Regions from separate parts of the Robertmurraya sp. FSL R5-0851 genome, predicted to be linked through region 3. Evidence: riboswitches for the same ligand, from Rfam matches in the RefSeq annotation. Region 3 holds a riboswitch; each other region holds the start of a gene.

Region 1 (5,400 bases), 1.6 Mb from region 3:
ATTCATACATATGCCATTGCGTTAACTGAAACATCGAGCGTGGAGTTAAGAGAGGCATTATACAGGCAAATGGAACTATCTATTGATTTACACACCGAGATATCTGAATTGATGATAAGCAAGGGTTGGTTATATCCGAACGACGTTGGCAAGCAAGTTGAGTTGGATCTTAAATCTGCCGAAAATGCTTTAATGATTGCCGGAATGAACTTATTCCCGAATGATACGGATAGACTTGGAATGTTCGCAACGCCTAATAAATAAGGGAGGTTAGAGAAAAATGAAAGCTGTCACGTACCAGGGGAGTAAAAATGTCCAGGTTAAAGAAGTAAAAGACCCAAAAATTAAAAATGGTGATGATATCATTGTAAAAATAACAACTTCTGCTATATGCGGATCCGATTTGCATTTGATTCATCAAATGATTCCCAATATGCCCACTGATTACGTAATAGGCCATGAACCGATGGGGGTAGTCGAAGAAGTAGGACCGGAAGTAACAAAATTGAAAAAAGGGGATCGGGTAATTATTCCCTTTAATGTAAGCTGCGGGCATTGCTGGTACTGTAACCATGATATAACCAGCCAATGTGATAATTCAAACCCTCATGGTGAAATGGGTGGTTTCTTTGGATATTCAGAAACAACCGGTGGATTTGCTGGCGGACAAGCTGAATATATGCGTGTTCCATATGGAAACTTTACTCCGTTTAAAATACCGGAAAACTGCGAAGTAGAAGATGAAAAGTTAGTGTTACTTGCAGATGCAGCCTCAACAGCTTATTGGAGTGTAGACCACTCTGGTGTCAAAGCTGGTGATACTGTTATCGTTTTAGGATGTGGTCCAGTAGGTCTCCTTGCTCAAAAATTTGCTTGGTTTAAAGGTGCTGAGCGTGTTATTGCGGTCGATTACCTCCAATACCGGCTTGATCATGCGAAACGGACCAATAAAGTAGAGACTGTAAATTTTGAAGAACATGAAAACGTTGGCGAATATTTAAGAGAGATAACACAAGGTGGAGCAGATATCGTTATTGATTGTTCAGGTATGAGCGGCAAGATGACGCCTCTTGAATATCTTGCATCCGGAATGAAACTTCATGGCGGTGCAATGGGTGGGCTTGTCATTGCATCACAGGCTGTGCGAAAAGCTGGGACCATCCAAATTACTGGTGTTTATGGGGGACGTTATAATGGTTTCCCGTTAGGAGACATTTTCCAAAGAAATGTTGACATTAAAACAGGTCAGGCCCCCGTTATTCCTTATATGCCTTTTCTTTACAATCTTATATCTGAAGGAAAGGTTGATATTGGTGATGTAATTACACATGTACTCCCATTAGACCAGGCAAAGCATGGATACGAAGTTTTTGACACAAGGACCGATAATTGTATAAAAGTCATTTTAAAACCTTAAATTGATAAATCCAAGATAAAAGATTACCTTTATTTCAAAAATAAATTTGCAGAAGAATAAAACAATCATTTAAGGCGGTGATCATCCATCGTCTTTTTTGATGAATCAATAATTCTTCTAACGTATAGAGCTTGCTTATGTATCCTATTGGATTCCTGATCCCTCACCTCCCGGAAGTAATGCTTTACGCTAAAGACACTTTTGATATAGTGGTTGAAAAGCAATGGCTTGAACAATCTCCTCTAGTTACAAACATCTTACGACAATCGCATAAGGCACTCCTAACATCCATAAACAATGCATGTCTTAGTCTGCTCAAACCACTTTTGGTAATTCAATTTAAAGTACCTTTGAATGTACCAGATTCAAAGACACTTGGGTCAATACTTACAAAGGCCACCAGTTTCTTAGAGTGATTAAACCGATCAATTTCCTTGTTTTCAGATTTAGAATTTCAAGCTCAGGCCATGATGTTTTGCAAAAAATTCTGCCTCTTTAATTCTCCCATCTATGAAATACTGAATAGTTTCTCTTCCAGTTCTTGGCTTTTCATTAATATCACCAGATAAGTTTACTTTCATAAAAAAGGATAATTTCTTAAAGCTAAAGATAGGACCCAATAGAAACACGTAAGTTAACTAAAGTGTTTCTATTGTGCACATTTAGGTAAATTTTTTAACTTAAATATTCCAAGAAATAATAAAAACCCTTGCTACGCAAGGGTTTTTATATATGGAGCATAGGGGGCTCGAACCCCTGACCTCTACGCTGCCAGCGTAGCGCTCTCCCAGCTGAGCTAATGCCCCGAATATCTGAAGCGATATAAAAATATTATACTACATCATTGTATTTTTACAATACCTGAAAACGCATTTTTTTGCCTAAGCTAAATATTGTAGGAGGCATGTAATATCAGGGCTTCATAGGGCAGTTATGAATAACTCGTAACCTTTATACGATAACTTCCGAATCTTTCATAAAGTGGTTCTGAATTGTGGTCTTTTATAACTATTCAGGAAAATTTACCCTTCCATTTCCTATGGTTTCATGTATAATAAATGTGAATTGAATAGCAATAACTAGGGGAGTCCAATAGTTTGGGCTGAGAGAGAGACACGTTTAAGTTTCTTGACCCTTTGGACCTGATCTGGATCATACCAGCGTGGGGAAGTTAATAACAATCTATTAATTTAGATTACACTTCTACATATTAAGCCGGGTCCGTCTGTTTTTGGACCCGGCTTTTTTATTGTGTATTTCTTACTTCGATCCCCCGTTTTTTCTAGATCTCGTCCTTTTATTACATTATATAAAAGGAGAGATTTACTATGGCATCAACCTCATTAAACGAAAAAAGCATTTCGATCATGTCAAGTTTTTCAGGAAGTAAAAAGGTATATGTAGAAGGTTCGAGACCTGATATTCAAGTGCCTATGCGAGAGATTGCACTTAGTCCCACATCTGGAACTTTTGGTGAAGAGGAAAATCTACCTGTTCGTGTGTATGATTCAAGTGGTCCATACACCGATAGTCAATTTACAGTTGATATAACCAAAGGCCTACCTAATCTAAGACATAACTGGATACGAGAAAGAGAAGATGTAGAAGAATATGAAGGAAGAGAAATAAAGCCGGAAGACAATGGATTTAAAGATGATCATGACCCAAGAGCGAATCATAAAGTCTTTCCGGGGCTCAACCGAAAACCGTTGCGAGCGAAAAAAGGTCAGAATGTAACTCAGCTTCACTATGCAAAAAAGGGAATCATTACTCCTGAAATGGAGTTTATCGCCATTAGAGAAAATATGAAACCAGAGTTTGTTCGTGAGGAAGTGGCAAAAGGAAGAGCTATTATTCCATCGAATATCAATCATCCAGAGATGGAACCAATGATCATCGGACGCAATTTTCACGTGAAGATTAATGCGAACATCGGAAACTCAGCTGTTTCCTCTTCGATTGAGGAAGAAGTGGAAAAAATGACATGGGCTACACGCTGGGGCGCAGATACGATTATGGATTTATCAACAGGGAAAAATATTCACACTACAAGAGAATGGATCATCCGTAATTCTGCCGTTCCAGTAGGTACGGTTCCTATTTATCAAGCACTTGAAAAAGTAAATGGTATTGCAGAGGATTTAACTTGGGAAGTTTATCGTGACACATTAATTGAGCAAGCGGAGCAAGGAGTCGATTATTTCACCATTCATGCCGGGGTTCTTTTAAGGTACGTGCCTCTAACGGCGAAGCGATTAACGGGCATTGTTTCAAGAGGTGGATCGATCATGGCTCAGTGGTGCTTGTATCATCACCAGGAAAATTTCCTTTATACTCATTTCGAGGAAATCTGTGAGATTATGAAGGCATATGATGTTGCGTTCTCCCTTGGGGACGGTTTGCGTCCTGGTTCTATTGCAGATGCAAATGATGAGGCACAGTTTGCAGAACTAGAGACATTAGGAGAACTAACTCAGATTGCATGGGAACATGATGTTCAGGTAATGGTGGAGGGGCCAGGGCATGTACCGATGCATCTGATAAAAGAAAATATGGATAAACAATTAGAGGTTTGTAAGGAAGCGCCTTTTTATACATTAGGGCCTTTAACGACTGATATCGCTCCTGGGTATGACCATATCACATCGGCCATTGGTGCTGCGATGATCGGTTGGTATGGTACGGCCATGCTTTGTTATGTTACACCAAAGGAACATTTAGGCTTACCTAATAGAGATGATGTTAGGGAAGGGGTAATCACGTATAAGATTGCGGCGCATGCGGCTGATTTAGCTAAAGGACATCCAGGGGCACAAAAGAGAGATGATGCTCTATCCAAAGCAAGATTCGAATTCCGCTGGAGAGATCAGTTTAATCTATCTTTAGATCCAGAACGAGCGTTGGAGTATCATGATGAAACCTTACCTGCAGAGGGAGCTAAAACAGCCCATTTTTGTTCCATGTGTGGACCGAAGTTTTGCAGCATGAGGATTTCGCACGATATTCGTAATTACGCAAAAGAAAATAAACTTGACACGAATGAAGCAATGGTGAAGGGTATGAAAGAAAAAGCTGAAGAGTTTAAACAGACAGGTGGAAGTATCTATCAATAATATATGCAAATAAATAATATAGAAGGAAGTCGTTCCAATAGACTTCCTTCTATTATTTTGTATATTAAATTTATTTGTATGGAAATTCGTTTTTTGTGTGTTATATTTCATATAATATATTGACGTGAATGAATGGAGCTTGGATGGAATACGTATATATGATATACGCATCGTTTCCTTTTCTTTTACCAAAAATATATCTACATAATAAAGGGGGATAATAAATGAAAGAACTATTTATAGAATTTACACGTTACGATGTTCTTTTTAAATTATCTTTTGCGGCAGTTGCTGGGATTGTCATCGGGTTAGAACGAGAACTAAAAGGGAAGCCATTAGGATTGAAAACTTGTCTAATTATTTCAGTAATGGCTTGCTTGTTAACAACGGTATCATATGAATCCGCCTTTTTATATGCTAAAGAGTATTCAAGGCCAATGGATCCAGGTAGAATTCCCTCATATATCATTAGTGGTATCGGGTTTTTAGGAGCAGGGGTAATAATGAGGAGAGGTAATGAAGCCATATCAGGTCTTACAACCGCGTCATTGGTACTTGCATCTGCTGGGATTGGAATTACGATTGGTGCTGGTTTTTACATAGAGGCTCTTGCTGGCATATCATTCTTAATTTTCGGTATTAAAGTCATTCCATTTTTATTTGATAAGATGGGGCCGAAAAAGTTAAAAGAGAAAGAAATTAAAGTAAAATTATTTTTAGAGAAATCAACTAACTTAACAGAAATGATTAAAGAAATAAAAGGTAGAAAGTTAGGGGTAAAACACTTAAAGGTCAAAGAAGAGACAGATGATATTTTGATTAGTTGCTTAGTCACAACCTATAAAGGTATTTACACAACCGATATTTACT
Region 2 (5,400 bases), 710 kb from region 3:
AACTCCAGTAAGTATGTTTTCAATCAGCTGATAATCTGATACAATAATCATATACTTTTTTTGTGGGACGTCTCCTGTATAACTGTTGGCGCAGTTATACATTATGGGGGACGTCTTTTCCTTTCCCCAAAATAAATGTCGAAATGTTTCGAATTATATACGGACATTATAATCGACTAATTCTGGACAGGCAATACCGTCAACTTTAGGAAATTTAAAGATGTCAAAAACAATGGAGTTTTGAATGCTTCACAAATTATTCGTCAGTTAGGGAGACGCTCGAATGAAATTACTTCTATCCTAAATATGATTACCACCGTTGCAGATCAAACGAATTTGCTAGCACTAAATGCAGCAATCGAAGCGGCGAGAGCAGGCGAACATGGCAAGGGTTTTGCTGTAGTTGCAGACGAAGTAAGAAAGCTCGCAGAGGAATCCAAAAAATCAGCTGATCAAATTACAAAGATGATTTCTTATATCCAATCTGAAACGGACCTAGCTGTTTCTGCAATGGAAGAACAGTCTCACAAAGTGTCTGAAGGGTTTGAATATAGTCAGGATGCAAAGAAAGCGTTTGCTCTTATTGGAGAGTCAATGGGAGATGTGATTGAAAAGGTATCAGACGTTTCATGTGCCATCGAACTACTTAGTATGCATAGTACAAATGTCGTGCAAGCAATTGGCGAGGTTAAAGAAATCGCAGAAGAAAGCGTTGCAACAACAAGAGAAGTAGCAGCCGGGACCGAAGAAAACGTTGCTACTCTCCAAGAAGTAACCGCTAGTGCTCAAGACCTATCAGGAATGGCTGAAACCTTACAAAAGTTAGTCCACCGATTTAAGATTTAAAATAGAAAAGCATCTAGTTTTAGTTATCAAGACTAAAAATAAATAAAATCAATGATAATAAGCCGTATAACATATTAGATATATCTAATATGTTATACGGCTTTTCTCTTAATTCTTTAACAGGGCTGACGAATCAAAGAGAACCTTTTTATAATTCAAGTTGAATCGTTGTTATTCTTTTCGTTTCATCAATCCATAAATAGACGTTTTTACACTTATGAGCTAAATATCTTATAGCTAAATTTTTTATTAATGACTCTTCAAGATTCCAGTCATATAGTTGAAGAGTAATTAGGGAATTATTAGAGGTTTCCTGCAAAAAGTTTAGAACAACATAAAAATTATCATCTTCAAACTTTTCAATAAATTGAGGATGCAATTTATAAACTTTTTGTGGCCGCCACTCATAGGATAAGTCATTATTAATTGATCCATAAAGGCTCTTAACTATTGGGTTTAACTTACACGAACGTATTTCAGCTATTGATTCTTTGTTTGGTTTAGTGAGCATTATTTCAACGGGTTTATTATGTTCTAACACAACTTTTCTGCTATTAAAATGTGCAACAATTTCTCTTAATGTTTTTTTTGTGATTTTTCTATGAGGTAGAGACAATGAAGTCATGCTGTTTTCGTCTTGGGCGCTTAATAACACAAAAAACTGAGTCAGTATAGAAAATTCCTTGACAAGTGTTTCTTCATTATCAAGTGCCCTGATTTTAAAATCAGAAATTTCTTCCGAAATATTGGACGGTATTGTTTCATTTTCTTCCAAGGCGCTTAACCATTTCAAAGGTAACAACTCCAGTCCCTATAATTTAAATTTATTTAACCTCGAAGTATGACCATCCGTTTGCCCATGCTCCATACACACCATTTTTAACAGTGGTAAATGTACCTCCAAGTCGGGCACGATATGCACCGTCAGAGAGAGTAGTAGATCCTTCATTTCTAATAGTAGAACTTGGTGTATTAATTCGATAATTGAAAGGTAAAGTTTTATGGGGCTCCCAACCTCCATTAAGGAAGCCATGGTCTTTTTGAATTTCTACAGTTACATTACTATAAGAAATTACATCACCACCAACCTGAATTGTCCAAGGGCAATATACGTTATTGCTAATAGAATAACAAGAGACTGTACCACGAGCAAAGTCTAACCCGAAAGTTGAAACCCCTCCACCAGTACCAGTTTTTTTATTAATTGGAGCATAGTCTGTAGTCGCAGTATTACCAACGGATGTTACTTCTGTCGAAGCTGCCTGGGATTGATTTGGAAATGAAGAGAATAAGAGAATCGTAAATAGAAAGAAATACAAATATTTTTTCAAAAAAAATACACTCCTATAGTTTTTTACAATAATGAGAATTATTGGTTAATAGTATTGTACTTTAAAAAAATGCTTCTACCAATAGAATCCAAATATTTTAAATATCTAACTGCCTCAACTACCGGCAATCCTTCCTCGTCTAAAAGAATGTATCTTTTTTTATTATTATCTAGTAATACCTCTTGTACCCTCATTTTCTCACCACATCCCTCTAATAAATTATACATATTAAACTATCAATAACTAGTATTGTTTATCTATTTATTATGTACAAAAATAACAGAATGAAATGACATTCTGTACTTATTAGCCTACTAATATTGTAGTATATTTAATTCCAACTAGATGCTTTTCTATTTTATTTTATATGATATAATGAGTACGAAATAATAAACTACATACGAAGAAACCACAAGGGGAGCGTTATGCTGAGAGTGAACGTTTGTTCTGACCCTTTGAACCTGTTAGATAATTCTAGCGCAGGGATGTGGACTGACTGAATTTTTCTTGCAATCATGTCTCTCTACACTCTCCTTGAGGTTTCAGAAAAAGGGGAGATTTTTTTATGGGAAACAAACGACTAATTATGATGATTGAAGCTTCTTTTTTTGCAGCTTTTGCACTAATTCTTGACCTTCTACCATCGATCAAGCTATCGCCTAATATTTCTATTTCATTTGCGATGCTACCAATTTTAATTATTGCTTTTAGATGGGGATTCCTTGCAGCAACAGCTTCTGGCTTTTTATGGGGACTGTTACAAATTGCTATGGGTGATGCTTATATTTTAACTCCGTTACAGGGTTTCATTGAGTATTTTCTTGCCTTTGCGTTTATTGGATTTGCAGGTTTCTTTATGAAAAAAATTCAGGTTGCACTAACTGAAAATAAGAAGAAAGCCCTTCAATGGATCATAGTTGCCACATTCGTCGGAAGTGCTGCACGTTATTTTTGGCATTTTATCGCAGGATTTTTATTCTGGGGAGAAAATGCACCGGATGGGATGTCGCCACTCTTATTTTCACTAGGTGTGAACGGTGGTACCATGATTGGGGCCGCCATCTATTGTTCCATTGTTTTATTCCTTTTAGTGTCAAGTTCTCCAAGATTCCTGTTACACAAAAGGATTTCCTCAGAGAACGTAAAAAAAATATCGTAATTTAACTCTCGTCCAATGTTTTGGACGAGTTTTTTGTATGGTTTTTCCTATATGTGAGAAACTATCCAAATAACTAACATTCAAATGGAGGCTTTCATGAAAAAAACTTCATTTATCATGATCCTAGTCATTTTTACAATGTTTCCTCATCATGGGTATGGCCAGGAAATGAAAAAGGCAGCTATTATCATTGATGATTTTGGTGGTGGTGTAGGAGGTGTAAAGGATTTTTTAGAAGGTGACGTACAAATAACGGCAGCTATTATGCCATTTAATGAACTTTCAAAAAAGCATGCAGAATGGGCATATGAAAATGGTTTAGAGATCATGGTACATTTGCCCATGCAGCCAAAAAAGGGAAAGGCCTCTTGGTTAGGACCAAAGCCAATCACCAATGACTTATCAAAAGAAGAAGTAAGAAAGAGAGTCATTGATGCGATCGATAGTGTTCCTCATGCTATGGGCTTAAATAATCATATGGGCTCCCTCGTCGTTGAGAATGAGGAGATTGTCCGAGTGATTGTTGAAGTGGCAAAAGAAAAACAGTTATACATTGTTGATAGTGCAACAAGTCCAAAGTCAAAATTCGAGGAAATTACTGAGGAATTGAATGTACCTTTTATTAAAAGGGATGTCTTTCTTGATGATATCTGTTCGGTAAATCAAGTGAAAAAACAAATGCTTATTCTTGCAAGGATTGCGGAGAGTAGGGGAACCGCTGTTGCGATTGGACATGTTGGTACATCGGGCAAGGTATGTTCATTAGGTGTTACTGAGTCAATGCCTGAATTTAAGCAAAAGCATATAAAGGTCGTTCCTGTATCCGAGTTGTTATCAGACTCCATTCGATCAAAGTATTTTCATCTATATTAAAAATGGCTGTCCAGTGGGAGAGATTCTCCCTTACATCGGACAGCCTTGTTTTTTATTGATACATGCTTGGTACTTGATTTTGTTCGACATTCACATCGTCTGAAGTATATAAAAGAATGGATACGGAACCACCTCTCACTTTGGAACGAATCAAGATAGGATGTTTATAATTATTCATAAAAACAAAGTCAGGACCGTACCAACTTACTGTTGCATCGCGACCTGGAGGAACATAAGGAACGCGTTTGGAATGGGAATATCGTTTTACGATTTTTAACCCTGCTCGATCCACAGCATTAAAGAGTGTAGAAGATACTTGGCAAATGCCTCCGCCGACCCCCTCGGAAAGCTCACCTCGAACAATAATAGGAGCTGGCATATATCCGCGTTCTTTTGTCCGTTGACCAACCACCTCATTAAACGAAAAAGTCTGACCTGGAAATAGGACGAAGTTATTGATCGCCTCGGACGATTTTCGTATATTGTTTGTTCTTGAGGTATTGTAGCTATTGAAATATGTGACATAATACCCGATGGCTTGTTGGCGTATTCTTGACAATAACTCACTATCTACCTCAGGATAAATCGGTTTTTTAGGGACTTTAAGCGTTTTGGCACCTTTACTATAAAAATAGGAGTGATATAGGGTATGAAAGGATCTCTTATTCAGTTGATATCCCAGCTGCTCTGGCTGTAAATTTCCATAATCATCAAGATAAGCATTTTTCGGCTCTATGTATACTTGTTGGGAAAGTTCAGCAGTTAATATATCAAGATGATGCAAGTCCATATGCGGAGTATTAGGAAGAGGAAAAACTAGTTCTTCTCGATCTACAGTCATTATGGGTTGATCATTATCAATCAATGTGAGTACATCGTGATCGGTTGGTTGTTGAATAAGCATGAGAATAGATAAAAGTCCAGTTAATTTCAATCGTATCATCCTTCCGCTAAGGTACCATGAGTATTATTCCAAGTTCACGATTACCTTATACGGGGTTTGAGAAATGAAAAAAGACTGGGAATTCCCAGTCTATCGTTTAAGCTTTTTCAGTTGTTTCTTGCTTTTGTTTAGGCCAGCTCTCTACCCCTTTTAAACCAGGAATACTATCTTCGAAAAACACAGGGTCAAGACCTTGCTTGCGTTGTTCAAGGTAATTATCAAGTGTTTTAAAAGCAATATTTCCTAGT
Region 3 (5,400 bases):
AAAGTGAAAATGTCTTTGTTCCTGCAAATTGGTATGAATGTATTAAACATTGTGCTAGATATTGTATTTGTTCTGGGCCTACATATGGGGGTTGCAGGCGTTGCCTATGCTACATTAATTGCTGAAGTGTCCTCCGTTATAGTTGGAATGTTCCTTATTTTTCAAACAAATAAAAGTCGTTTCTTTATTCCTTCTCTTAGTGCATTAATCAAGAAAGATACCTTAACTCAAATGTTTCTTGTTAATCGCGACCATTTTCTCCGAACATTATGTTTGGTTACAATGACTGGAATACTCACCTCAAAAGGAGCAAGTATGGGTGAGCTCACCTTAGCTGCAAATGCGATCCTTTTACAAATTCAGTACGTAATGGCATATCTATTTGGCGGATTCGCTAATGCCTCAAGCATTTTAGTGGGAAGAGCGTTTGGAGGAAAAAACACTTCTCTATATTTTCGAGCCTTGTCGCTTTCTGCAACTTGGGGAATTGCCACAGCTATTCTTTTATCCTTTTTGACTATCCTGTTTGGAGACTTTATCGTGTCATTATTCACGACTATTCATGAGGTAAGAGAAACCACTCATGTATTCTTATTTTGGATGTTATTATTTCCCCTTGTCGGATTTTGGGGATTACAACTAGAAGGTATTTTTTCCGGTGCAACGGACGCGAAATCAGTAAGAAATTCTATTTTTATTGCATTACTTGTATTTTTAGCAGCCATTATAGGTCTTGTACCTGTTTTTGGGAACCACGGAGTATGGATGGCGTTTATCTTATTTAGTCTATCTCGAAGCGTCTTTTTATCACTATATCTCAAAAAACTAACTAATCGATTAGTCGGATAAGGAAATTTGCAGAGAAATGTCATAACCTGCGCTTCCCTAGGAAATACCATGATTTCCTAGGTTTTTTATTCCGAGAATAGTTCTTAAGAATTAGGTATTTAGTTTTATTTTTATACAATACTTACACTTCCTTTACAATTGCTTAATATTCCTTTGCCATAATGAAGTGGACAAACGGGTGAAGGATGTGTAGGGATTGAAGTCTATTGATAAATGGGTTAATAAAATTAAGAATACAAAATGGCGGTTACCAATCATAAGAATACCATTTCAATCACAAAGTATTCGAAAAAAAATCATGCTTAGCTTCGGGCTCGTGTTACTAGTTTCTAGTGGACTAGCTATTTACTCCATGATCAATACCCAAAAGGCAAATGAATTAGCAAAATCACTTATTCTAAAAGAATCACAGCAATTAAACGCCTTACAAGATTTACGATTTTTCATGGCTGAGCGATTAAGACTCGTAAATGAGTACATGCTTGAAGGTTCTCCTCAGGCTAAGGAAAGCTTTGAAAACAATGTACACCTAAGTACCCAATTAGAAGATAGGTTATTGACTAACGTAGCTGGGAACAAAGATGAAGCTGCTGTAAAAAAGGTCATTTCCGACGGTTCCAAATGGAATGAGATGATGATGAAGGAAGCTTTCGACGTGTTTGATAACGGAGAGAAACGCCAAGCCTTACTCAATGTTGGATCTGAAAAGTTTAAAGCCGAACAAACGATGGCAAAATTAAAGGCTTTAGCAGATGAAAAAAATAAAAGTGTAGAACAGCTGGGAGAAGAAATCATTTCAAATGGAAATCAAGTTCAACTTTGGACAATGATCTTTACATTCATCGTTATTTGTATTTCCGTAATAGTTGCCATCGTATTGATGAATTCTATTCATGGCCCGATCCGTCGTTTATCAGAGAGAATTCAAGTAGTTGCAGAAGGTGATTTTAGTCACGCAGATATGAAGGTTACATCAAATGATGAAATTGGTGAGCTAACTACTACTTTCAACCGGATGGTAAAAGAACTGCGAGCCTTAATTTCCCAAGCATATGAGACAACCACCCAGGTTTCTGCCTCTGCGGAGGATTTAACAGCAAGCTCGGAGGAAACCGCACAAGGTTCAGAAAGTATTACTTTTTCCATTCAAGAGGTTGCTGCTGCCTCTCAAAAACAACTAGATAGTGTAAATGAAACCATACATACAATGAACACATTGGCTTCGATTCAAGAAACTCTCACTTTTTCATCAGAAAAACTGGAAGCTTCAGCTAATATGGTCGATGGAGTGTCTAAAAACGGAAACAAGGTCGTAGAGAATGCAATAAAGCAAATGTCACATATACATGACTCTGTAATCGAAGTGGCAGGAGTGATTGGTAACCTTGGAAGACAATCAAAGGAAATCAGTCAAATAACCAAAGTGATCACTGGTATTGCAGATCAAACGAACTTACTCGCTTTAAATGCTGCGATTGAAGCAGCACGAGCCGGGGAGCATGGGAAAGGTTTTTCTGTGGTTGCTGATGAGGTCCGGAAACTTGCCGTACAGTCAAAGAGCTCTTCTAACGAAATTATAGATCTTATTTTGAAAATCCAAACCGGTACAAATCAAGCCGTAAAAGCAATGGAAAAAAATACGCTTGAAGTAGAAAATGGGTCAATCGCTGTAAATGAAGCGGGAAGATCTTTTATACAAATCACTGACTCTATCACAGACATTCGTAAAACGATTCAGTCTATTCATCAATATGTCCAAAAAATGACGGAAAGTTCCAAATGTGTAACTGCCAATATCGAAGTGCTAACAGAAATTGCAAAGGTAAATTCGAACTCCTCTTATGCGGTTGCTGCATCTGCTGAGGCACAGTTGGCAACGATGGAGGAAATCGCTTCTTCTGTTCAGACAGTTAATGAAATGGCGATTAACTTAAAAGAAGTTTTAAGGAAATTTACGATTTAATCGGCTTCCTCCTGTTGGTACAGGGGGAACTTTTTTTACTTTTTAAATAATTTATAGTTGCGTTATGAAAAACCTTCCACTATGATGTAAATATAGTTTCATAGGAAATCTACTAGGGGGGCCCGTATGTTCGGGCTGAGAGAAAACAATTCAGTTTTCGACTCTTGGAACCTGATCTGGCTCATACCAGCGGAGGGAAGTAGTTACTGCGAAGATAAATGTTTATTGTTTCGTAACTATGCCAGGTTCTATAAGAATCTGGCTTTTTTTGTCTTGAAATCGTTTTGCTAATATGAAAGGAGCAGGGAAAAATGAGTCATGAATTTTTAACATTAATTGATAGAGTAAGAGAGCAATCACCGTTAGTTCATAATATGACGAATGTAGTAGTAACTAATTTTGTTGCTAATGGATTGTTAGCTCTTGGCGCTTCACCAGTGATGGCCTATGCCAAAGAAGAAGTAGCTGACATGGTAAGCATCGCGAATTCCCTTGTGCTCAATATCGGCACATTAAGGGAACCTGAAGTAGAAGCGATGATCATTGCTGGTCAAGCAGCGAATGAAAAAGGCGTTCCAGTCGTCCTTGACCCGGTTGGAGCTGGTGCAACACCATACCGCACAAATACTGTAAAACGACTTCTATCTGAAGTGAACATTAGCCTATTACGCGGAAATGCTGCAGAGGTAGCCAACGTAATAGGAGAAGAATGGCAAACACGCGGTGTGGATTCTGGTACAGGTGAAGGGAATATCACAGACCTTGCTCGAATGGCAGCTCAAAAATTACATATGACCGTTGTGGTTACCGGAAAAGACGATGTTGTTTCTAATGGTGAAGAATCGATTATTATTTCAAACGGGCATCCACTTCTAACAAAAGTAACTGGAACTGGTTGCTTATTTTCATCTGTCGTAGGAGCGTTTGCAAGTGTAGAAACCAATTATTTACTCGCAGCGGCAGGAGCATCAGCCTTTTATGGTGCAGTTGCTGAGCGTGCGATTTTAGCGACAGGTGACCAACATGTTGGCACTTTTCAGATGGAATTTCTTAATCAACTCATGCTCACTTCATCCTCTGATGTGGTAGACCTCGCCAAAGTCAGCATTGCAGAAGTAACATCCATATGAGGGAGCAAAAGGAAATGGATTTTCTAAAACTGTATTTTATTATGGGCAGTCAAGACTGCTTGAATCGAACACCTGAAGAGACGTTAGCTCTAGCCATTGAAGGTGGAATTACTTGTTATCAATATCGAGAAAAAGGGATCAGCACTCTCGGAGAAATTGAGAAGTACGAACTTGGAAAAAAACTGCGAGAACTCTGCGGGACACATAAGATCCCATTTATCGTCAATGATGATCTACCACTGGCTATCGCTCTTGATGCTGATGGAGTACATGTTGGCCAGGATGATGAAAATGCAAAATATGTGAGGGAGACAATAGGTCCTAAGAAAATTCTTGGTGTATCCACACACACGGTTGAAGAGGGACTTCAGGCCGTTCTAAACGGAGCTGATTACTTAGGAATTGGGCCGATGTATCCTACCATTTCAAAAGCGGATACCGAAAAGCAACAAAGCTTAGATATCTTCACTGAATTTCGTCATGCAGGAATTTCTTTGCCTCTTGTTGCGATTGGTGGAATGAATTCTACCAACGGAGAAACCGTTATGAAATCAGGAGCTAATGGCCTCGCAATCATTTCCGATATTTGTCGAGCCAGTCATATCCAAGAGCATACCAAGCTTTTACGTAGATTAGTTGATGAATTTTAGGCAAGGAGAGGTTATTCGTTATGGTAAAAAAGGCATTAACCATCGCAGGGTCAGATAGTGGTGGAGGGGCTGGTATACAGGCTGATTTGAAGACATTTCAAGAACTTGATGTATACGGAATGTCTGTGATAACAGCCGTAACTGCACAAAACACAACAGGCGTACAAGGTGTCTATAAGGTTCCTTTGGAAGGGATTCAAGAACAACTTCAATCGATTGCTGAAGATTTGCGTCCAGATGCGATCAAAACCGGAATGTTATTTAACAGTGATACCATTGATGCGGTTTCGAGATTTATAGAATTTTATGAAATGAAACATGTCGTCGTAGATCCCGTAATGATTGCAAAAGGGGGAGCATCACTTTTACAAAACGAAGCGGTTAAAGCTTTAAAAGAAAAATTACTTCCACTTGCGACCATCGTGACACCAAATATTCCAGAAGCAGAGGTGCTTACAGGAATAAAAATTGTGACAATGGATGACCGAAAACAAGTTGCTAAATTGCTCCATATCATGGGTGCAAAAACTGTCATGATCAAAGGCGGACATGATCAGGGTAGGGAAGAAATGATTGATCTTTTATATGACGGTCAACAATTTCACACCTTTAGTTCGAATCGGATTCCCACAAAAAATACTCATGGCACAGGCTGTACCTTTTCCGCTGCCATAACCGCACAACTCGCAAAAGGGAGCTCCGTTGTTCAAGCGGTGAAAGTGGCAAAAGACTTTATTCAGGCAGCCATCGAAGAAGATTTACACATCGGATCCGGCCACGGCCCAACCAATCATTGGGCATACAAACG

The links. A riboswitch is a leader RNA that binds a small molecule or an ion and turns the genes downstream of it on or off. The one in region 3 is predicted to bind thiamine pyrophosphate.
Region 1: linked by a shared signal. The riboswitch ahead of thiC (phosphomethylpyrimidine synthase ThiC) and the one ahead of thiM (hydroxyethylthiazole kinase) in region 3 are both predicted to bind thiamine pyrophosphate.
Region 2: linked by a shared signal. The riboswitch ahead of thiT (energy-coupled thiamine transporter ThiT) and the one ahead of thiM (hydroxyethylthiazole kinase) in region 3 are both predicted to bind thiamine pyrophosphate.

The regions. Positions count from the first base shown of each region.
Region 1 is NZ_JBBOOE010000001.1:3,640,080-3,645,479, reverse strand. It holds gene MKX65_RS18785 (spore coat protein) at 1-264, shown strand, start outside; gene MKX65_RS18780 (zinc-dependent alcohol dehydrogenase) at 281-1,417, shown strand; partial or broken gene MKX65_RS27135 (transposase) at 1,662-1,862, opposite strand; tRNA gene MKX65_RS18770 (tRNA-Ala) at 2,151-2,223, opposite strand; TPP riboswitch at 2,489-2,603, shown strand; gene thiC (phosphomethylpyrimidine synthase ThiC) at 2,746-4,530, shown strand; gene MKX65_RS18760 (MgtC/SapB family protein) at 4,755-5,400, shown strand, end outside.
Region 2 is NZ_JBBOOE010000001.1:2,776,544-2,781,943, reverse strand. It holds gene MKX65_RS14270 (DUF6431 domain-containing protein) at 1-23, opposite strand, end outside; gene MKX65_RS14265 (methyl-accepting chemotaxis protein) at 241-846, shown strand; gene MKX65_RS14260 (hypothetical protein) at 995-1,639, opposite strand; gene MKX65_RS14255 (hypothetical protein) at 1,671-2,177, opposite strand; gene MKX65_RS14250 (hypothetical protein) at 2,216-2,371, opposite strand; TPP riboswitch at 2,582-2,680, shown strand; gene thiT (energy-coupled thiamine transporter ThiT) at 2,743-3,336, shown strand; gene MKX65_RS14240 (divergent polysaccharide deacetylase family protein) at 3,433-4,209, shown strand; gene MKX65_RS14235 (VanW family protein) at 4,262-5,152, opposite strand; gene MKX65_RS14230 (amino acid carrier protein) at 5,250-5,400, opposite strand, start outside.
Region 3 is NZ_JBBOOE010000001.1:2,067,165-2,072,564, reverse strand. It holds gene MKX65_RS10450 (MATE family efflux transporter) at 1-849, shown strand, start outside; gene MKX65_RS10445 (methyl-accepting chemotaxis protein) at 1,046-2,812, shown strand; TPP riboswitch at 2,917-3,027, shown strand; gene thiM (hydroxyethylthiazole kinase) at 3,124-3,942, shown strand; gene thiE (thiamine phosphate synthase) at 3,957-4,592, shown strand; gene thiD (bifunctional hydroxymethylpyrimidine kinase/phosphomethylpyrimidine kinase) at 4,613-5,400, shown strand, end outside.